Regions from separate parts of the Arthrobacter sp. Y3221048 genome, predicted to be linked through region 2. Evidence: riboswitches for the same ligand, from Rfam matches in the RefSeq annotation. Region 2 holds a riboswitch; each other region holds the start of a gene.
What was found. A riboswitch is a leader RNA that binds a small molecule or an ion and turns the genes downstream of it on or off. The one in region 2 is predicted to bind S-adenosylmethionine.
Positions count from the first base shown of each region.

Region 1: it holds a riboswitch for S-adenosylmethionine, as region 2 does, so the genes downstream of both, AC5RVS_RS01765 (LLM class flavin-dependent oxidoreductase) here and AC5RVS_RS05285 (flavin reductase family protein) in region 2, are expected to answer to the same signal.
Region 3: it holds a riboswitch for S-adenosylmethionine, as region 2 does, so the genes downstream of both, AC5RVS_RS01835 (O-acetylhomoserine aminocarboxypropyltransferase/cysteine synthase family protein) here and AC5RVS_RS05285 (flavin reductase family protein) in region 2, are expected to answer to the same signal.
Region 4: it holds a riboswitch for S-adenosylmethionine, as region 2 does, so the genes downstream of both, AC5RVS_RS01780 (acyl-CoA dehydrogenase family protein) here and AC5RVS_RS05285 (flavin reductase family protein) in region 2, are expected to answer to the same signal.

Region 1 covers NZ_JBNHHX010000001.1:372,484-377,635, forward strand. The annotation lists gene AC5RVS_RS01755 (ABC transporter permease) at 1-423, opposite strand, end outside; gene AC5RVS_RS01760 (ABC transporter ATP-binding protein) at 423-1,331, opposite strand; gene AC5RVS_RS01765 (LLM class flavin-dependent oxidoreductase) at 1,658-3,073, opposite strand; SAM riboswitch class I at 3,162-3,252, opposite strand; gene AC5RVS_RS01770 (APC family permease) at 3,316-4,764, opposite strand; gene AC5RVS_RS01775 (acyl-CoA dehydrogenase family protein) at 4,781-5,152, opposite strand, start outside.
Region 2 covers NZ_JBNHHX010000002.1:143,566-148,717, reverse strand. The annotation lists gene AC5RVS_RS05300 (amino acid ABC transporter ATP-binding protein) at 1-690, shown strand, start outside; gene AC5RVS_RS05295 (hypothetical protein) at 844-1,056, shown strand; gene AC5RVS_RS05290 (prephenate dehydratase) at 1,143-2,012, shown strand; SAM riboswitch class IV at 2,116-2,230, shown strand; gene AC5RVS_RS05285 (flavin reductase family protein) at 2,283-2,789, shown strand; gene AC5RVS_RS05280 (aldo/keto reductase) at 2,823-3,884, opposite strand; gene AC5RVS_RS05275 (extracellular solute-binding protein) at 4,186-5,152, shown strand, end outside.
Region 3 covers NZ_JBNHHX010000001.1:390,929-396,080, forward strand. The annotation lists gene AC5RVS_RS01825 (ArsR/SmtB family transcription factor) at 1-113, shown strand, start outside; gene malQ (4-alpha-glucanotransferase) at 360-2,465, opposite strand; SAM riboswitch class I at 2,588-2,680, shown strand; gene AC5RVS_RS01835 (O-acetylhomoserine aminocarboxypropyltransferase/cysteine synthase family protein) at 2,772-4,247, shown strand; gene AC5RVS_RS01840 (CoA-binding protein) at 4,244-4,741, shown strand; gene AC5RVS_RS01845 (Ig-like domain-containing protein) at 5,027-5,152, shown strand, end outside.
Region 4 covers NZ_JBNHHX010000001.1:378,368-383,519, reverse strand. The annotation lists gene AC5RVS_RS01800 (ABC transporter ATP-binding protein) at 1-201, opposite strand, end outside; gene AC5RVS_RS01795 (helix-turn-helix domain-containing protein) at 672-1,214, opposite strand; gene AC5RVS_RS01790 (alpha/beta hydrolase) at 1,335-2,669, shown strand; gene AC5RVS_RS01785 (CoA-binding protein) at 2,803-3,219, shown strand; SAM riboswitch class IV at 3,371-3,485, shown strand; gene AC5RVS_RS01780 (acyl-CoA dehydrogenase family protein) at 3,560-4,798, shown strand; gene AC5RVS_RS01775 (acyl-CoA dehydrogenase family protein) at 5,000-5,152, shown strand, end outside.

The DNA of each region.
Region 1 (5,152 bases), on a different contig from region 2:
CACGCAGACAGCCAGCACCAGATTCGCGGCTGCCCCCACCGTCAGGGTTGCTGTCAGTGACGCGGCCCGCGGGATCGGCACGGAGCCGATGAGCTCCGCGCGTCCCAGCTCTTCATCGGAACGGGTATGTCGGATGACCAAGAACGTGCTCATCAGTCCTGCGAGCACGGCGGTGAAGGCATAGCCCTGAAAGAACACCATTGCTCCGATACCGGTCCCGTCGGGCAGGCCGCGGAGGAACAGGAACGCCGGGTTCACCGCCGCCACACCGATGATCGCCGCCCTGTCGGCCTCGTCCGCGAATTCCGTGGCCACCGCACCTGCCACGGCGAATCCCAGAAAGGCGATGCCTAGGATCCAGACGGGCAGAATAATTCGGTCCCGCTGTGCCTGGACCAACACCAGGCGCATGATGCCGGACATCAGAGAACCTGGCCGGTGGAGTCACCGTAATGGCTCAGGAACAGGGATTCCAGCGATGGCGGGGAGACTTGCAGACCGCTGATCCCTGCCGCCGTAACCGCTTCCAACACAGGTGCGAGGTCGGCTGCGTCCACGTCAAACTCGACAACGTCACCGTCGGTCAGGACGCCCTGCGCCCAGGGCAGGGACCTCAACAGCCCGGCATCAGACCCCTCGATGCGGAAATGGGTTAGTTTGAGATGCCTCAGCTCCGCCAGGGTCCCCGATTCCACGGCCCGGCCGGAACGAATGATGGTCACCCTGCCGCACAGTTGCTCGACTTCGCTGAGGATGTGGCTGGAGAGCAGTACAGTCGCACCGTCAGCGCTGACGCGCCGGACCTGCCGACGGAACACCGAGTCCATCACCGGGTCCAAGCCGGCACTGGGCTCATCGAGCAGGTAGAGCCGGGCCGGGCGAGCGAACGCAGCGATGAGTGCAACCTTCTGCCGGTTGCCTTTCGAATACGTCCGGGCCTTGCGCCGGGGATCAAACTCAAACTCATCGATCAGTTCCCGGCGCAGCCGCTCCTCGGGGCCGCCGCGCAATCCGGTGAGCAGGTCAATGACCTCCCCACCGGACAGGTTCGGCCATAAGCTCACGTCCCCGGGAACGTAAGCGATGTCCTTGTGGACGCGGACCGGATCCCGCCAAGGATCCAGCCCGAACACGCGCGCAGTTCCTGAGGTCGGGCGGATGAGACCGAGGAGCACCCGCAAGGTTGTCGATTTGCCGGCCCCGTTGGGACCAAGGAATCCATGGACCTCGCCCGAAGTCACGCGCAGATCAAGGCCTCCCAAGGCACGGGTCCTGCCGAAGGTCTTCGCGAGACATGTGACGTCAATGACCGGATCTGCTGCTGATGTCATGTGGGGCCCGCTCCCTCGGTCCAGCGACGACGACCGAGGCTGCCACGGCGTTCCGCGGGAACTCTCCCACTGTTACCCCCGGGCCGACCAGGCTTCCCGGCTATCCGATCCACAGACTACGTCCGGTCCGACCCGCCAGGGAAGAGCGACCAACGCCGGTCAGGCTGCGCGTTAGGCCCCTTGAAAAACTCTTCAGCCCGGGACAACCGCTTTCTCCTGGAATTCGGAGCGTCTGGCGTTAGCGATGTTTGTGCAGACGACGGTGACCGTCCCTCAAGGGGCGGCCACCGCCGTCGTTGTTCAGAAGGTTCTGCTGTTGTCCACGCTTAGTCGACCAGCGCGTTCTGCAGCCGGAAGCCGGCGGCGCGGTGGTTCTCCGGCAGCTTGTCGCCGCGGCCGAAGAGCTTGTTGCGCAGGGTCCCCGGCGCGTACTCCGTGGGGTAGGCGCCCAGCTTCTGCAGCTCCGGCACGACGTATTCCACGATGTCCTCGAAGGTGCCCGGGGTGATCGCGTAGGCCAGGTTGAACCCGTCCACGTCGGTCTCGTCGACCCACTCCACCAGCTTGGCGGCCACCTCCGCGCCGGAACCGACGGTAATCGGGCCGAAGCCGCCGACGCCGACCCATTCGGCCAGCTGGCGGATGGTCCACGGCTTGCCGCTGTCGCCGGAAGCCTTCTGGAAGGTCTCCACCGAGGACTGGATGGCATTGGACTTCACGTTCCCGCCGATCACGTCGTCCGGGCCGTAGGTGGAGAGGTCAACGCCCATCCAGCCGGAGATCAGGGCCAGCGCGCCGTTGATGTCCGCGTAGGACTTGTAGTCCTCGAATTTGGCCTGCGCGGTGGCGGTGTCCGGTCCGGTCACCACGGTCTGCATCGCGTAGATGCGCACGTCGTAGCGGTCGCGGCCCGCCGCTTCCACGGCGTCGCGGATCTTCTTCACCGACGCCGCGAGCATCTCCTTGGTCGGGCAGGTCACGAACACCGCCTCGGCGTTCCCGGCGGCGAACTCGGTGCCGCGCTTGGAGGCCCCGGCCTGGAAGATGACCGGGGTGCGCTGCGGGCTCGGCTCGGTGATCGCGATGCCGGGAACCTTGAAGTACTTGCCCTCGTGCCGGATCTCGTGGACCTTGGCCGGGTCGGTGAAGACGCCGGTTTCGACGTCCTTGACCACGGCGTCGTCCTCCCACGAGCCCTCGAGCAGCTTGTAGATGACCTCGAGGTATTCGTCCGCGTGGTTGTAGCGCTCGTCGTGCTCCAGCTGGTCTTCCTGGCCCATGTTGCGCGCCGCCGAGGGCAGGTAACCGGTGACCACGTTCCAGCCGACCCGCCCGTTGGTCAGGTGGTCCAGCGTGGCCAGGCGGCGGGCGAACGGGTACGGGTGCTCGTAGGCGGTGCCGGCGGTGACGCCGAAGCCGAGGTTCTCGGTGACCGCGGCCATCGCCGAAACCAGCATGAACGGATCGTTTACCGGGACCTGTGTGCCGGCGCGCAGCGTGGTCTCGTTGGAGGACCCGAAGACGTCGTAGGTGCCGAGCACGTCGGCAATGAACAGGCCGTCGAACAGGCCCTTTTCCAGCACCTTGGCCAGGTGGGTCCAGTAGCCGATAGTGTTGTAGGTGGCGGACTTGTCCTGCGGGTGGCGCCACAGTCCGGGCGACTGATGGCCCACGCAGTTCATGTCGAAGGCGTTGAAACGAATCTGGCGCCGGGGGTTAGGGTTCGGGTTATTCAGGGTCATGTCAGGCTCCTTTTCTGATGAGAAGAGCCCGCGCCGGCCCTCCGTTGGGCATGCGGCTGCCAACGGAAGACCAACGAGAGATCGAGCTTCTCCATCGGTCCTGGCGGTAGCACCTTCCTCGAAGGAGGGGGTTGCTGCGGCGTCAACAAGCCAGGTCTCTCGGCCGCTCTGGATGGGTACCCCTCCATTGGACACCCGGGGGCGTCCCGGAGGGAAATGTTCGCCGTCACGCGAGGTAAGAATTACGACGCCGGTGCGCCCTCCCGCCTCTTCGCCCCCGCTATTGCTCCGACCGCGAAGCACAGCAGGATCAGGACGACGACGGCGACCGCCAGCGGGACGCTGTTGCCGACCAGGGTCGGGAGGTTCTGCAGGATCAGCCCCAGGATTCCCAGCAGCCCGATGAGTCCGAGGGCCGGGGCGACGGTGCGTTTCCAGTTCCGGAGGGGCGCACCGTTCCGGCGGAAAAAGACCAGGACGGCTGCGCTGGTCAACGTCATCAGCACCACGATTCCCAACGACGCGAAGCCCGCGAACCAGGTGTAGAACTGCATGATCGGATCCCAGCCGGCCACGACGGCGGCCAGCAGGAACAGGGCCACCACCGTGTTGGCCGCTGCGGAAGCCAGATGCGGGGAGCGGTGCCGGCCGTGGGTGCCGGCCAGCTTGGCCGGGAAGATGCCCTGCCCGGCGACTTGGAAAAAGTAGCGGGAACCGATGTTGTGCAGGGACAGGATGCAGGCGAAGAGGCTGGTCGCCAGCAGCAGTTGGATGATGTGGCTGCCGGCCGTGCCCAGATAGAGCATCGTGGTCTCCGAGAGCAAGGTGCCCGGCGCGTCCGTGGCCTTTTGGACGACTCCCTCGTCGCCCCAGACGCTGATCAGCAGCCAGCTGGAAAGGGCGTAGAAGGCGCCCACCACGATGAGGGCCACATAGGTGGCGCGCGGGATGGTCTTGTCCGGGTCGCGCGCTTCGTCGCGGAAGACAGCGGTGGCCTCGAAGCCGATGAAACTCAGGATGGCGAACAGCAACGCGATGCCGGGCGCCCCGGACAGGACGGTGGTCGGGGTGGCGAACCCGGTGGACAGGCCGCCGGCACCGCCTCCGCCAAAGATGATGAAGGCGTCCAAAACCAGCACGATCAGCACCTCGGCCACGAGCAGCACGGCCAGCACCTTGCCGGAGAGCTCGATGTTGCGGTGTCCCAGCCAGGCGACGGCCGCCAGCGCGGCCGCGGCCCACACCCACCAGGGCAGTTCGGGGCCGCCGTAGGCGCGGACCACTTCGTCGACCGCCGGGGCGAAGAGGCCGTAGACGCCTGCTTCCAGGGCGAGGTAGGAGAGCAGGGCAACGAAGGCCGCCCCCAGGCCCGCCCTGCGGCCGAGGCCTTTGTCGACGTAGCTGTAGAACGCGCCGGCCGTTGGCACATGCGGTGTCATCGTGGTGAAGCCGACGGCAAACAACAGCAGAATGGCCATGGCCAGCAGGTAGATGAAGGGAAGGCCGGCGCCGTTGCCGCTGGCGATGGCCAGCGGGACGGTTCCGCCGATGACACCCAGCGGCGACGCGGCGGCCAGCACGATGAGCACAATGCTGGCGACACCCAGCCGGCCGGAGAGCCGCGGAGCGCCGGCAGCGCCGGCCGCGGCTTCGGGTGCCGCGAGGGTTGGGTTTTGGGTGGATACAGACATGGTGTGTGGGTTCTTCCTAGACGGCCGCGGAACGGGCGGCGGGGTTGACTGGCGGGCGGCCGGCGTCGGCATTGGCCTCGCCGATGGTCCACACGAAGGGGGGTTCCGTGGCGTTGACTTCCCAGTCGCCGACGATCCGGGACTTGTAGATGAACGGGTTGTGCGTCGCCACGGTGCGGGCGTTGCGCCAGTGCCGGTCCAGCGCCTTGTCCGTGCTGGTGGAGGAAGCACCGAGCGCGTTGAAGAGGGCGCCCGCGGCGTCGGGGACCAGGGTGCTGAGCACTATCTGCGCCCGGCCCGATTCCAGTTCGACGGCGATGTTGGCCGACTTTTCGGCGTCGGCATCCAGGCGCCGAGCCTCGAAAGCCCTGTCCAGGCTGCGGGCCAC
Region 2 (5,152 bases):
ATCGACCTGTCCGTCCAGACGGGCGGGGTGCTGGCCCTGATCGGACCCTCCGGATCGGGCAAAACCACCGTGCTGCGGTGCCTGAACGGCTTGGAAACCCCCGACGGCGGCAGGGTCGCCTTTTCCGGCGGCCCAGCCGTGGACTTCGGTTCGCCGGTGAACCGGAAACAGATCGCCGCCCTGCGTGACCGCAGCGCCATGGTGTTCCAGCACTACAACCTGTTTCCGCACATGACCGTGCTGCAGAACATCATCGAGGGCCCGGTCCAGGTCCAGAAGCGGCCCAAGGCCGAAGCCGTGCGCGATGCCAGGTCGTTGCTGGACCGCGTCGGGCTGTCCGGCAAGGAAGACCAGTACCCGCATCAGCTCTCCGGCGGGCAGCAGCAGCGGGTCGGCATTGTCCGGGCCCTGGCGCTCAAACCCTCGCTGCTGTTGTTCGACGAACCCACGTCGGCGCTGGATCCCGAGCTGGTGGGCGACGTGCTGCACGTCATCAAGGAACTGGCCGACGAAGGCTGGACCATGGCCCTGGTGACCCACGAGCTGGCCTTCGCCCGTGAGGTGGCCAGCGAAGTGGTGTTCATGGACGGCGGCGTGGTGGTGGAACGCGGGCACCCCGAACAGGTGCTGCGCGAACCGAAGGAAGAGCGCACCCGGCAGTTCGTCCACCGGCTGCTGAACCCGTTCTAACGCCACGCCCCATCCAAAATTCATCTGATGTCCATTGGGATGGCAGAATGTAAACTTCCATGCACCGTTCCGCATGGCAGGCTCGTTCCGGCCGGAAGCTTCCAACCCGCGTTTTCTCCTCTGCGGAAACCTCCGGCCACGAAAGGCAGAACCATGGCCACTTCCTTGGCTACCAAGTCCTTGACGGCACAGACGGCTTCCGAGGCGCACGATCTTCTCAATGCCGCGGTCGAAGAGTTGCAAGAGATCGCGGCCCTCGACGGCGACTGCGGCATCTTGGTCACGCGCACCGGCCCCGGACAGTTCACCGTGGAGTTGAGCGACGACGTGCCCTACGGCATCACCCAGGAATCCCATCTGTACTAAGCCGCCGGCGGGCCGGCCTTGTTTTGTGACGCCGGCAGGACCTCCGAAATGAAGCAACGGCCGGCCCCGGTGGGATAATTTCGCCCATGGCTCCAGCAATTGCGTACCAAGGTGAACCCGGCTCGAACTCCCATATGGCCTGCCTGGAAGTGCGCCCCGGTTGGGAAGCGGTGCCCTGTGCCAGCTTCGAGGACGCCTTCGCCGCCGTCACGGGCGGCGAGGCGGAACTGGCCATGATTCCCATCGACAATTCGATCGCCGGCCGGGTGGCGGACATCCACGCGCTGTTGCCCAAGACCACCCTGCAGATCGTCGAAGAGTTTTTCCTGCCCATCCGCTTCAGCCTGCTGGGCATACGCGGGGCCACGGTGGAGCAGGCCCGCGAAGTGCACAGCCACATCCACGCGCTGGGCCAGTGCCGTAAACTCATCCGCCGGCTCGGCCTGATTCCGGTGATCGCCGGCGACACCGCCGGCTCCGCACGCGAGGTCGCGGAGTGGAACGACCCGACCAAGGTCTCGCTGGCGCCGCCGATGGCCGCCGAGCTCTACGGCCTGGAAGTGTTCGCGGAAAAGGTCGAAGACGATCCGACGAACACCACCCGGTTCGTGGTGCTGGCCGACCGTCGGCCGGTCCCGTCCCGCGAGGAGCTGCCCGGTCCGGCCGTGACCAGCTTCGTCTTCCGGGTGCGGAACGTGCCGTCGGCGCTGTACAAGGCGCTGGGCGGATTCGCCACCAACGGCATCAACATGACCCGGCTGGAGAGCTACATGGTGGGCGGCGAGTTTGCCGCCACCATGTTCATGGTGGACGTCGAAGGCCACCCGGACGACCAGGCCATGGTCCACGCCTTCGAGGAACTGGACTTCTTCACCACGGAGATCCGCCTTCTGGGCGTCTATCCGGCGCATCCGTTCCGCCAACAGACCGTGCGCCCGGACGGCGTCGCCCGGTAGCAGTGGGGCAACAGCCGTCGGGCCGCCTCGAGTAAACCGCGGCATTTGACGAACTGTTACCGACGTTTGACCCAGGCCCTTCCCCGCTCTTAGCGTGGAGACGAATCAAGAGCGCCAACTACACAGCCCTGGCTGGTTGGCCGGCAACCCTCTACCGTAGCGGGGTGCTCCAGGTGATGATTCGGCCCGCCGGGTATGTCGGCAGGCAAGTACGCGTATCCTCCCGCAGCAGCTCGGCAGCAGCGGATGCGCCCAAGCCCCAAGGACGCCATGTCGCTACACAATGACCTGACACCAAACACGTTGCGCTCCGCCTTCGGCCGCTTCCCCTCAGGAATCGCGGCGCTGTGCGCGATCGTCGACGGCGAGCCCCAGGGCATCGTCGCCTCCTCGTTCACCGTCGGCGTCTCCCTCGAGCCGCCGCTGGTGATGTTCGCCGTGCAAAACACCTCCCGGACCTGGCCGGTGGTCCGCCGGGCCGACCGGATCGGCGTCTCGGTGCTCGGCACCGGGCACGACGGCGTCTGCCGCCAGATCGCGTCCAAGAACGGTGACCGCTTTGCCGGCCTCGGCCTGCACGGCACAGACGACGGCGCGCTGTTCCTGCACGACGCGGCGCTGTGGCTGGACTGCTCGGTGCACCAGGAGGTCCCGGCCGGGGACCACCACGTCGTGCTGCTGCAGGTGCACGGCCTGTCCACGCACGACGGCACCCACGAGCCCCTGGTCTTCCACGATTCCGGGTTCCGCCGGCTGGAACAGCCAGCCTTCGTCTAGGACGAACGTTACCGCTCCGGCGGCAGCGGCCAGCTAGGGCAGCGGCCTGCCTCGGGCAGCCACCCACAGGGAGTACCACTCCTGGCGGGTCATCGCCGCTCCGACCGCCTCCGCCTGGGCGCAGGCCCGGATCCGGTCCGGGCTGCTGGTACCGACGACCGGCCGGATGCCTGCCGGATGCCGCAGCAGCCAGCCCAGCACCACGGCTTCCGGCGGGCAGCCCTTGTCCCGGGCAAGTTCCGTGACCAGGGCAGCGGCCGCGTGATCCGCCGGGAGTGAGGCGTCCGCCCGTGCGGAAGCATCCGTTGCCGCAGCCCCCTCTGCCGCCCGGACGTGATGTTGTGCGATCCCGGCGGCGGGTGTTCCCGCGCCGGCCGCCGCCCCGGCCAGGCCTGCCGCACGCCCGCTGTAGCGGCCCTGGGCCAGCGCGCCCCAGGCCTGCAGTTCCACCCCGTTGGCGGCGCAGTATTCCAAGGTGCCGTGCGGGAAGCTGGTGCCCGTCCCGTCCGGGTGGTTCACCAGCACGCCGGATTCCAGCCAGTCGCGTCGGTACAGGCTCATTTCCAGCTGGTTTACCGCCAGTGGCTCATCCAGCGCCGACTGCAGCCAGCGCATCTGTTCGCCGGACATGTTCGAGACACCAAGACGGCGGACCTTCCCGGCCATCCGGAGCTCGTTGAACGCCGCGGCGATCTCTTCAGCCGGCGCCAGCGGATCCGGCCGGTGGATCAGCAGCGTGTCCAGGTGATCGGTGTGCAGCCGGCGCAGGCTTTCGTCGGTGCGGGCCAGGATGGCTTCGCGCGAGGAGTCGTATTGCCCGACCAGGCCGGGTACCGGCAGCCGGATACCGTATTTGCCCTGCAGCCTGATCGAATCGCGCAGCTCGGGACGTTCCGCCAGCACCCGCCCGAACGCAGCCTCGGCCTTGCCGTGGGCGTAGATGTCGGCGTGGTCGAACGTCGTGATCCCTGCCTCCAGTGCCGCCGCGACGGCCGCGTGCGCGGCCGCAACGTCGGCCGCTTCCAGCGGCCCGCTCCCCCAGCCGCCGCCCAAACCCATGCACCCGAAAATGAGCCGGGATCCGGCGTCGTCCATTGGTAGTTCCCCCTTCGCTGGGCAGGTTCCCAGCGTACGACGGCGGTGCCCGGGAAGCAGCGGGAGGGTGCCGCCACACGTTGCCCGTGCCCCAGGAGCATTCCGATCTGGACGAAGCAACGGTGCCGACCAATGCGCCGTGACCCACCCCGAACCGCCTTGCGAGGCTGTCTTCAACGCCGGATGCGCGGTGCCGATGACCTGATCGTTTCGTTCCAAATTGTTTAATGTGCTCCTTCGGGTTAGGTTAGCCTCACCTTTTTTACACGCGGCCTCGCCGCTTCCTCCAGGAGTACCTTTTATGCACCGACCCAAGCTTCTTGCTGGCTGCGTCGCCTTGGCCGTGCCCATGTTGGCCATCTCCGGCTGCGGCGTCTTGGGAATAGGTAAAGCGCCCGCCGATCTGCAGATCTATTCCGCCCGGCACTATGACCTGGAGGGGGCTTTCGCCCAGTTCACCGATGAAACCGGAATCTCCGTTGAGTTCATCACCGGTGACGACGCGGAGCTGCTTGAGCGGGTTAAGGCTGAGGGAAGCGATACCCCGGCTGACGTGTTCATGACCGTGGACGCCGGAAACCTCTGGAACGCGGCGCGTCAGGACGTGCTGGCGCCGATCCGCTCGGAAAAGCTGGAGGAGGCGGTCCCGAAGGACCTGCGCGACCCCGAGGGGCAGTGGTTCGGACTGGCCATGAGAGCCAGAACCATCACCTACAACCCGGAAAATGTCGATCCCTCGGAATTTGACGCGCAGGACAGCTACGCGGGCTTGGCCGACCCACAGTGGAAGGGCCGGCTCTGCATGCGCGATGCGACCTCGTCCTACACCCAGTCCCTGGTCGCCAGCCTCATCGATCTTCACGGGCGGGCCAAGGCCCTGGAAATCGTCCAGGGTTGGGTGGCCAACGACGTGGAGATCATGAGCAACGACGTCCTCCTGCTCGAAGCCATCGACGCCGGGGCCTGCGACGTGGGAATCAACAACCACTACTACCTGGCCCGCACCCTGGAGAAGGACCCCGATCTGTCCGTCGACCTGTTCTGGGCCAGCCAGGAGGGGGCGGGCGCGCACGTAAACATTTCCGGTGCCGGGGTCGTGGCTGATTCAGATAATGCGGCGGAGGCCCAGCGGCTCATTGAGTGGCTGGCCACCACGGGACAGAACGCGTTCGTGGACGCCAACCATGAGTTTCCCGTCAACCCGTCGGTCAAACCTGAGCCGGTGATAGCTGCGTTCGGAGACTTCAACCGCATGCCGTTGAACGCCG
Region 3 (5,152 bases), on a different contig from region 2:
ACGAGCATCTCAAGGTCATGTCCGAGAGCGGTTTGGCGGCCACCATGCGATCGGGCCGCGAAGTGTTTTATCGGCGGGCCGAAACCGGCGAAGCGCTGCTGGCCCGGCTGTAGCGACCCGGCCACGCCCCCGGCACTGTCCACGTTTTGGGGAAAGCTTTTGCCTTTGTCCTAGTCAGCGCCAGACCCCGCTCCAAGATATGGACAGTTCCTGCTGAACGTGGACAACTGTCACCTTCAGCAGCGCCCCCGTTCCTTGGCAGGGTGGGTCAGGCCACTCGTCGCGGGCGACGGTGCGCTTCCGTCCAGGGGTAGGTAACCCCGGCCGGCGCCGGTGCGGCGCGCCCCGCGTGGACCCGCCTACCGCTCCCGCAGGGCGCGCACCAGCGAGTCGAACCTCTCGTTGCCCGGCAGGTCCTCGATCAGGATGGCTTCCCCGTCCGGCCCGGCCAGCGGAATACGCCAGTTCGGGTACTCGTCCGCGGTGCCCGGCTGGTTCTGGGTCCGCCTCTCCCCCACGGCGTCGGTGAGGGCAACCCCCAGCAGCACCGAAGGGGTCTGGGCGATGTAAGCGTGAAGTGCCTCAACGGTGCGTTGTTCGGCGGTGGTGCCGGCGCCGTCGTCGTGCTCGGCAGCCGGAACCCGCGAGCGCACCAGGGAAAGCACTGCCTCCTGGGCTGCCTGGTCCAAAGCCCGTTCCTCCTCCACCGGCCGGTTCAGCAGGCCCAGGGATTCGCGCAGGTCCACGTGCTCACCGGCGAGGTAGCCGGCGGTGGGCGGCAGGTCGTGGGTGGTGACGCTCGTGAGGCAGGAGCGGCGGTACCCCTCCGGCGGGCGGGGGCTGCCGCCGTCGTACTCGAACCACAGGATGGAGGTGCCCAGGATGCCGCGCTCCGCCAGGTAGTCCTGCACCCCCGGCTCGAAGACCCCGAGGTCCTCGCCGATCACGACGACGCCGGCCCGTTCCGCTTCCAAGGCGAGGATGCCGATCAAGGCCTCGTGATCGTAATACACGTAGGCGCCTTCGCCGGGAGGGCCGCCGACGGGGATCCACCACAGCCGGAACAGGCCGAGGATATGGTCCACCCGGATGCCGCCGGCGTGCCGCAGAATGGTCCGCAGCATGTCCCGGTAGGCGGCATAGCCGGATTCCGCCAAGCGGCGCGGGTGCCACGGCGGCTGGGACCAGTTCTGGCCCTGCTGGTTGAACATGTCCGGCGGCGCGCCCACCGAGATTCCGGGGGCCAGGACGTCGTGCAACGTCCAGGCATCGGCGCCGGTCGGATGGACGCCGACCGCGAGGTCATGCATTACCCCGATGTTCATTCCCGCTTCGACGGCGCGGCGTTGCGCCGCCTCGAGTTGCTCGTCGCACAGCCACTGCAGCCACTGGTGGAACTCGATGCGGTCCTTCAGTGCGCTGCGCTGCGACTCGATGAACGCAGGATCCAACCACTCGGGAGCGCCTGGCGGAAGGGTTTCGGCGAGCGCGCACCACAGGGCAAAACGCTCCAGGCCCTCGCCCTCGTGACTGCGGAAGGCCTCGAAGCGCTGCTGCCGTTCGGCGGATCGGGGCACCGCAAAGACCGCTTCCAGGGCCTGCAGCTTGGCCGCAAAAATGGGGTCACGGTCCAGAATGCCGGTGTCCAGGTTTGCCTCGTGGAAGTTGTTGGCCAGCGGGATGTCCCGGGATTCCGGCACGTCCTCAATCCGCAGGTACAGCGGATTGACGAACCGGCGCGTTGCGGGCAGGTAGGGCGAGGGCTCCACCGGCGGCATGGGTTGTGCCGCGTGCAGCGGGTTGATCAGGACGAAGCCGGCGCCCTTGGCGGCAGCCGTCTCGGCGAGGCTGGCAAGGTCCGCGAGATCACCGATGCCCCAAGAGGACCGCGAGCGCACCGAGTACAGCTGTGCCATCAGGCCCCAGGTCCGGGGAAGCTTGTCGGCGGTGGTGAGCCGTCGCGGAGTGACCACCAGCGCGCACTGTGCCAGGCTGCCGGATGGTTCCGCGGCCGCGTCGGTTCCGGGCGCCTCCGACCGTTCCGCAACCTCAAGCGTGTGCCAGCCGAGCGGGAGGTCAGCCGGCAGAACCGCCGTGAAACGGCCGCCGGGGTCACCTTCCGCGCCGGAACTGCCGGACACCACCTCGACGTCGCGCCAAGACCCGTCCTCCAACAGGACCCTGACACGCGGGCGGAGGCCCGCCGCGACATTGACAGGAACCTCGGTGGCGGCGCCTTGGCGAAGGACGACGGCGGGCGGCAGCGTGCGCTGCAACGGCTCGAGCTCGGCAGCGCGGAGGGATGCGGCGACATCGTCGTCGGTCGCGCAGGGGACGTCAAGCGCGGTGAGGACGGCAACCAGGGTTGCCGGTCCGACTTCTTTCTCGCCGCCGTCCCAACCGCGGAAGGTAATGCCGACACCGTGTTCCTGTGCGAGGCGCTGCAACGCCGAGAGCTCAGCCATAGACCCAATCTACGGGAACTAGGCGGACCTTTGCCGGGAGGTCGGCGCAACCGGCAGGCTAGGCGGACGCAACGCGGCTCAACATTTTTTGGCGCCGCGGCAGTTGGTTGCGAGAATGGACGCGACCATCCCGAGCGGTTGAGAGATCTGGCTCTTTGACACCGCAGCAACCATCCGGCCTACCGGAAAGGTGCTACCGCCAGAAGCGATGGAGAGAGCGCAAGCAATCTTTGATCCGGACGACGCCCGCGCGGCGCCGCCAGGACCGTCATTGCCCGGGAACCCAAGTTTTGAAGGAGCTGCCTGATGGCTGAACGCACATTCGGTTTCCGCACCCGTGCCCTGCACGCCGGCGGCACGCCCGACGCCGAGCACGGCGCCCGGGCCGTACCGATCTACCAGAGCACCTCGTTCGTGTTCAAAGACACCGACGACGCCGCCAACCTTTTCGCGCTGCAGAAGTACGGCAACATCTACTCCCGCATCGGCAACCCCACGGTCGCGGCGTTCGAGGAGCGCATCGCCTCGCTCGAGGGCGGCATCGGCGCGGTGGCCACGTCCTCGGGCATGGCCGCCGAGTTCATCACCTTCGCCGCCCTGGCCGGGGCGGGCGACCACATCGTGGCCTCGTCCAAGCTCTACGGCGGCACCATCACCCAGCTGGACGTGACGCTGCGCCGGTTCGGCGTGGAGACCACGTTCGTCGACTCCAACGACCCTGCCGACTTCGCCGCGGCCATCAACGAGAACACGAAGGCCGTCTACACGGAGATCGTGGCCAACCCGTCCGGCGACATAGCTGACCTGGCGGGCCTGGCCGCCGTGGCGCACGACGCCGGGATCCCCCTGGTCGTGGACGCCACCTTGAGCACGCCCTACCTGATCCGCCCGATCGAGCACGGCGCGGACATCGTGATCCACTCCGCCACCAAGTTCCTCGGAGGCCACGGCACCACCCTGGGCGGCGTCGTCGTCGAATCCGGCCGTTTCAACTGGGGCAACGGCAAGTTCCCGCAGATGACCGAACCGGTGCCCAGCTACGGCAACGTGTCCTGGTGGGGCAACTTCGGCGAGTACGGCTTCCTCACCAAGCTCCGGTCCGAGCAGCTGCGCGACATCGGCCCGTCGCTGTCCGCGCAGTCCGCGTTCCAGCTGCTGCAGGGCGTGGAAACGCTGGCCCAGCGGATGGACGAACACCTGGCCAACGCCCGCACGGTGGCCGAGTGGCTGGATGCCGACGAGCGCGTCTCCTGGGTCAGCTACGCCGGCCTGCCCGCGCACCCGCATTACGAGCGGGGCCGGAAGTACCTGCCCAAGGGCGTGGGCTCCGTGTTCAGCTTCGGCGTCAAGGGCGGCCGCGCCGCGGGCCAGAAGTTCATCGAATCGCTGCAGCTGGCCAGCCACCTGGCCAACATCGGCGACGCCCGCACCCTGGTGCTGCACCCGGGATCGACCACCCACCAGCAGCTGACCGCCGACCAGCTGGTGGCTGCCGGCGTGCCGGAGGACCTGATCCGCATCTCCGTAGGCCTGGAAGACGTGGACGATATTCTCTGGGACCTGGACCAGGCGCTGGCCGCCTCGCAGCAAGCAGGCGCCGAGCACGGCCCCAGCCGTGACCATGAGGACGACGCGTTCAACACCTCCGAGTTCGCCTCGCCCAGCTATGCCGGCGAGTCCTGCACGATCCCGGCAGCGCGTGCCGCCCGGACAGAGCCCGGAACGCGCGTAGTCGAGTCCGTGGAAGAACTGATCGAAGCCGAAGAAGGAGCCGCCAAGTGACCGCGACACCAGAACGCACCCGGATCGGCCCGTCCGCGGCGGAGCGTCTGAACATCCTGCGCAACACCAAGTCCATCGCCATCGTCGGCGCCTCCGACAAGCCGAGCCGGGCCAGCTACTTCGTTTCGACATATCTGCTCTCCAGCTCGCCGTACAAGGTGTACTTCGTGAACCCGGTGGCCAAGGAAATCCTCGGCCAGCCGGTCTACAAGTCGCTGGCGGACCTGCCCGAGGTACCGGACCTGGTGGACGTGTTCCGCAAACACGACGACCTGCCCACGGTGCTGGAGGAAACCCTGGCCGTCGGCGCCAAGACCCTCTGGCTTCAGCTGGGTTCCTGGCACGAGGAGGTCGCGGCCAAGGCCGAGGCCGCCGGGCTGAACGTGGTGATGGACCGCTGCGTGAAGATCGAGCACGCCCGCTTCCACGGCGGCCTGCACCTGGCCGGCTTCGACACCGGCGTGATCTCCTCCAAGCGGCAGCTGACCGCCTAGGGCGCGAGGCGCTTCCCCAACGACGGCGCCACGCTGTACTAACGACGGCGGAGTGGTCGCCATTGCCCGGACGCGCCGTCGACGGCTTAGGACCGGCAGGCGCGAGGCCGCCGCCGATCGCAGCGAAAGCCCGCCCCTTGTCCCCGTCCTCCCACGTGGATGGCCGGAGCATGGGGCGGGTTTTTTCCTGCCCGAAAGTAGCTAGAAGAAGCCTCCAAGGATTTCCCCAAGGTCCTCATCGGATGCTGTGGCCAGCCACACATCACACGACTAGGGGGAGTCACCGTGTTTACTGCACCAACCGATCCACAACCGAGGAGGGGCACCGAACGTGCCCACAAGGGGAAGCCATCCTTCCCCCAAAAAGTTACGGCAGGGCTCGCCGCGCTGGTGTTGGGCGCGGGCGTACTG
Region 4 (5,152 bases), on a different contig from region 2:
GCCGGACGGGCCCAGGATGGCCAGCACCTCGCCGGGACGGACATCGAAGTTCACGTCGCGCAGCACGGTGTGGGCCTGGGCTCCCGTGCCGAACGTCCGGTTCAGGCCGCGGAAGGAAACGGCCAGGGCGGAGTCGGAACGGGCCGCGGGTGCAGCGGAAGCGGGAGCCGCGTGGCGGGACGACGACAGTACTGCAGTCATGGGATCACTCCATCGATCCTGGCAGTAGCACCCTACGGATCAAGCCGTGCGGCCCGGCTTCCGCCGGCCGTACCCGTGGCTTGTCACCTCGTTATCACCGGCAGTCTGGGTGGGCTTCCGGTGACCAGGGTTGCTGCGGCGTCGTCGATCCAGGTCTCTCGGCCGCTCGGGATGGTCACCACCAACTAAACGGCACGCGCGGGGCTCCCGGCAAACTGCCCGTAATAATGACCCGTAACAAACGCGACGATAATCTGCCGTAACAAACGGGCGATCCGCTCGTTGGGGAACCGGCCGGTGAAACAGCCACGCCCCGCCTATCCATGGACGCCGGTTGCCCGCCCTCTGAGGTCATTACGACGGCGATGCCTCCTGTCGGAAGGAGCCGCCGACGGCGCGGCCTCCTGTCGGAAGGAGCCGCCGACGGCGCGGCCTCCTCCCGTCCACGAGCCGCAGGCGGCGGCAGGCGGTCAGGCGGGCGGATCCGCCGGGATGAGGACCGTGGAGAACAAGCGGCGGTGCCGCCCCTCTTCCGGTCCGTTGGCCGCCACCTTCTGGGCGGCAGCCCTGATGGCGGAGGTGAATTCGTCGAACTCTTCGTCCGTCATCCAGAGGGCGGTCTGCCGGTAGCCGGCCCCGTCGCGCAGGAAATCCGGATTCTCCCCGGCGATGTACTGGTCGAAGGCCTCCAGCAGCCCGGCCGTGAAGGCCATGAAGCCGCGCCGGTGATCCTCGGCGGTCATGGAGGCCAGATCGTCCTCGGCCACCGAACTCTTGGCCACGTCCAGCCGGAAGGTGCGTTCGGTGGTGCCGCGTACCGGCCTTTCCTGGGCCACCGCCAGCACGCCCGCCTTGGAGAGCGTGCCGATGTGGCGGTAAAGCGTCGCCGTGGGAATGTCGGGGAGTTCGGCGGAGATCTCCGCCGTCGTCAGCTCGCGGTTGCCCAGCAGCGTCTGCACAATCCGCAGGCGTACCGGGTGCAGGATCAGGTCGGCGCTCGCTGAGGAGGACATGGCTCTACATTCTCACAGTTGACATTGTTCCCACAACTGATAATAATCGGACTGTCCGGCTACCGAAGCCGGGCTCGAACGGCCAAGACACGAGCAATAAACGACCCGAAGGGAGGCGCAGTGGCGGCGATAGTGGTGGAGAACAAGGAGGACGTTCTGCTGGAGTTGGACCGGTTTGAAAAGGTTGCGGGGCTGCTCGGCGACCAAAGTTTCCCGCTGTCTGCGGTGACCTCAGTCCGGGTGCTCGCGGACGCGTTCGACGGCGTCCGCGGCCTGCGGGCTCCCGGGCTTGCAATCCCGAGACGGACTCGGGTGGGAACGTGGCGCGGCCGAGGCAAGACCCTCGCCGTCGCCCGCCGCGGCACCCCGGCAGTGCAGCTTGACCTGGACGGGCAAAAGTACGCCCGAGTCGTTGTGTCGCTTCCCGATGCGGAGGACGTTGCGGCCCGAATCCGTGCCGCCGCCGGCCTGCCCGCCGGGCAATCGGTCACGGAAGAAGAGGTCCGCTTCCCCTCCGGGACCGTGCAGTTGGCGGGAACCTGGGCCGAGCCGGCAGGAACGGTCCGTGCCGTGGCGCTGATCCTGCCCGGTTCGGGACCGATCGACCGCAATGCCGACCATAAACGGATGCCTTTGGGCATCAGCCGTGACCTGGCAAACGCGCTGGCCAACCACGGGATCGCTTCGCTGCGCTACGACAAGCGCGGCACCGGCGCCTCGGATGGAACCTTTTGGGCGGCCGGTTTCCGTCAGAACACCGACGACGCCGCTGCCGCCCTGCGATGGATGGTCACGCAAAAGACAGGGGACCTGCCGGTGTTCCTGGTCGGCCACAGCGAAGGCAGCTACCACGCAGCGGCCGTGGCGGCAGATCCCGGCACGCGGGTGGATGGTGCGGTGCTGCTTTCGGCCTCGGCACAGACCGGCTTTGAGACAGGCAGGTGGCAGACAGCCCAGATCAGCGACTCGCTGCCCGCATTCCCGCGCTTGCTGCTGAAGCTCTTCCGCCAGAATCTGGTCAAGATCCAGGCGAAGTCGGTGGAAAAACTTCGGACCACCACCGAGGACGTGGTGCGCATGCAGGGCCGTAAAATCAACGCTCTCTGGCACCGCGAGTTCATTGACTTCGACCCCGTTCCGTACCTGGGGCGCTTGCAGCTGCCGGTGCTGGCCATCACGGGCGCCAAAGACGTGCAGGTGGACCCGGCCGACCTGGACATCATCGCGGCCACCGTTCCCGGCCCGGTGACCACGCGGAAGATGGAGGATCTGTCGCATCTGCTGCGCCGCGACCCGAAGGCTCCGACCCTCTCCGACTACAAGCGCCAGATCCGCGAGCCCGTGGACGCTGAGCTGCTGGAGCTGGTGGGACGTTGGATCTCCAAGCAGGCCGGCACCGCCTCCGGGGCGTCCGGCGGGGCTGGAACTTCTGCCCCCGGGCAGCTGGCTCGTTAGCCACTGAGTGCACGGAGGGCCCCAGAGCTGCCGGATGGCATTGGAGGCGCCCGAGACGGGATTGCCTACCTCTCGGTGAGGCGGCAGTTCGCGGGCGGTTCCGGTGCAGAAGAGTCGCGGGTAGGGTCGAGCCATGGCACACCAGAATGACCCTAAAGTCGTCCGGCGGCTGCTGGAAACCCCGGGCCGCTGGGCCGTCGTCGGCCTGTCCACGAACCCGCACCGGGTGGCCATGCGCATTTCCCGGTACCTGATGGACCAACTGGACATGGAAGTCGTCCCCGTCAACCTGAAAGGCGACGACGTCCTCGGCCTGACCGGTTACCAAAAGCTCGCGGACATTCCCGGCGAGATCGACGTGGTGGACTGCTTCGTGAACTCGCAGAAGGTCGGACCCGTGGTGGACCAGGCCATCGAAGTCGGTGCCAAGGCGGTGTGGCTCCAGCTGGGCGTGGTCGACGAAGCCGCCGCGGACCGGGCCAAGGCGGCCGGCCTGGACGTAGTCATGGATACCTGCCCGGCAATAGAGGCCCCGCGCTTCGGCCTCTAGCCCGCGGCGTCCGCCCGGCAGCCCTCAACATTCCGCCCGCCGGGCATCGCCGCCTTCACATGATGAGGCGCCCGTAACATTACGCCGTCGAACGTCACGGCCTGTCACGTGCTTCCCGGCGCCGGATCGGCCCCGGCATACTCAACTCCGAGATCAAGAGTCCCAACGACAAGCTCTGGCTGGTTGGGCGGCAACCCTCTCCCGTAGCGGGGTGCCCCAGATGAGGATCCGGCCGCGCACAACACCGTGCCCGGCAAGTACGGCCCCCGCCAAGCTGCGTCCCCAACCGTGATGGTTGCTGCGCCGCAGGCAGGCGGGAGCCCCGCCTCGAGGAGCGAACATGACCGCCGTCGTGACTGAAATCAACCCGCAAACCGGCCGATCCCCGTGGGCCGGGCAGGCTACCGCCGAAGAACTGGCCCACTGGCAGCAGATAGCCGAAGGCGTTGCCGCCGCACTGGCGCCGGACGTGCTGGAGCGCGACCGCCGCAATGCCGACCCGCACGCCGAGGTGGAGCTGCTGCGCAACTCCGGGCTGCTCAACCTGATCATCCCGGCCGAATGGGGCGGCGAGGGCGGGCACTGGGAAAGCGCGCTGCACGCCGTGCGCATCCTGGCCCGCACCGACGCGTCGATCGCGCAAATTCTCGGCTACCACTACGCGAACCTGGGCGCCGTCGTCTTCTACGGTGATGCGCAGGTCCAGGAACGCTTGCTCCGTCGCTCCGCGCTGGGCCGCTGGTCCTGGGGCGACTCCGTGAACCCCGTGGACCCGAATCTGGAACTGGTTCCCGACGGCGACGGCTACCGGCTGAATGGCATCAAGCACTTCTCTACCGGCGCTTCCGTCGGTGACGCCATCCTAGTCAACGCCGTGATCGCTGCCGGGCCGGAGCAGGGCACGTTCCTGGCCCTCGCGCTGGAGCATGACCGAACGGGCATCGAATACCTCGGGGACTGGGACGCGCTGGGCCAGCGCCTCTCGGCCAGTGGTTCGGTGAAGTACGACGGCGTGCAGATCACCGCCGCGGACATCATCGGCGAGGTAGGGGACGAGCCTTTCTCCACACTGGTCACCCCGTACATCCAGCTGGCCTTCGGCAACCTCTACCTGGGCATCGCGCAGGGGGCGCTGGAGCGCGGACGCCGGATCACGCTGGCGCGCAGGAACTCCTGGTTCCTCAGCTCGAAGGAGACCTATGCCCAGGATCCGCTGACCCAACGGGTCTACGGCGAGCTGGCTTCGCGCGTTGCCGCGGTGGAAGCCCTGGCAGATCGGACGAATGCAAGGTTCGACGCGGTCATCGCCGTCGGCGCGCAGCTGACCGCGGAATCTCGGGCGGACATGGCGATCGAGATCGCGCGGCTCAAGGTCGTGTCCACCGAGGTCGGTGTCGACGTGGCGAACCGTATCTTCGAGACCACCGGCTCGTCCTCCGCGAAATCGGAGGTTGGGCTGGACATTTTCTGGCGCAACATCCGCACGCACACGCTGCACGACCCGGTCGACTACAAGAAGGTCGAGGTCGGCGCCAACTACCTGCTCGGCGACGTCCAGCCGATTTCGCTCTACACCTGAGCCGCGCCTAACGCTGCCATTACAGCCCGGTGGCCCGCGGGCCCCATAGCGACTCCCGCCGACCGCGGGCCCATCATTACTACCCGCTGACAGGCGGGCCCCATCCCGACTACCCGCTGACCGGCGGGCCCCATCACGATTGCCCGCCGACCGCGGGCCCGTCACCCCCGCCCTCGCGACAGAACCTCCAGGAGAACCAGCATGACTGAAACCATTGACGACATCGCCACGGCCTTCGGCGCCGCAGCCGCCAAATACCGTCCGATCTTCGCGCGCGTCGCAGCCGGGGCGCTGAGCCGCGAGCTCACCCGCGAGCTGCCGTATGAACAGATCCGCTGGCTGAAGGAAGCCGGC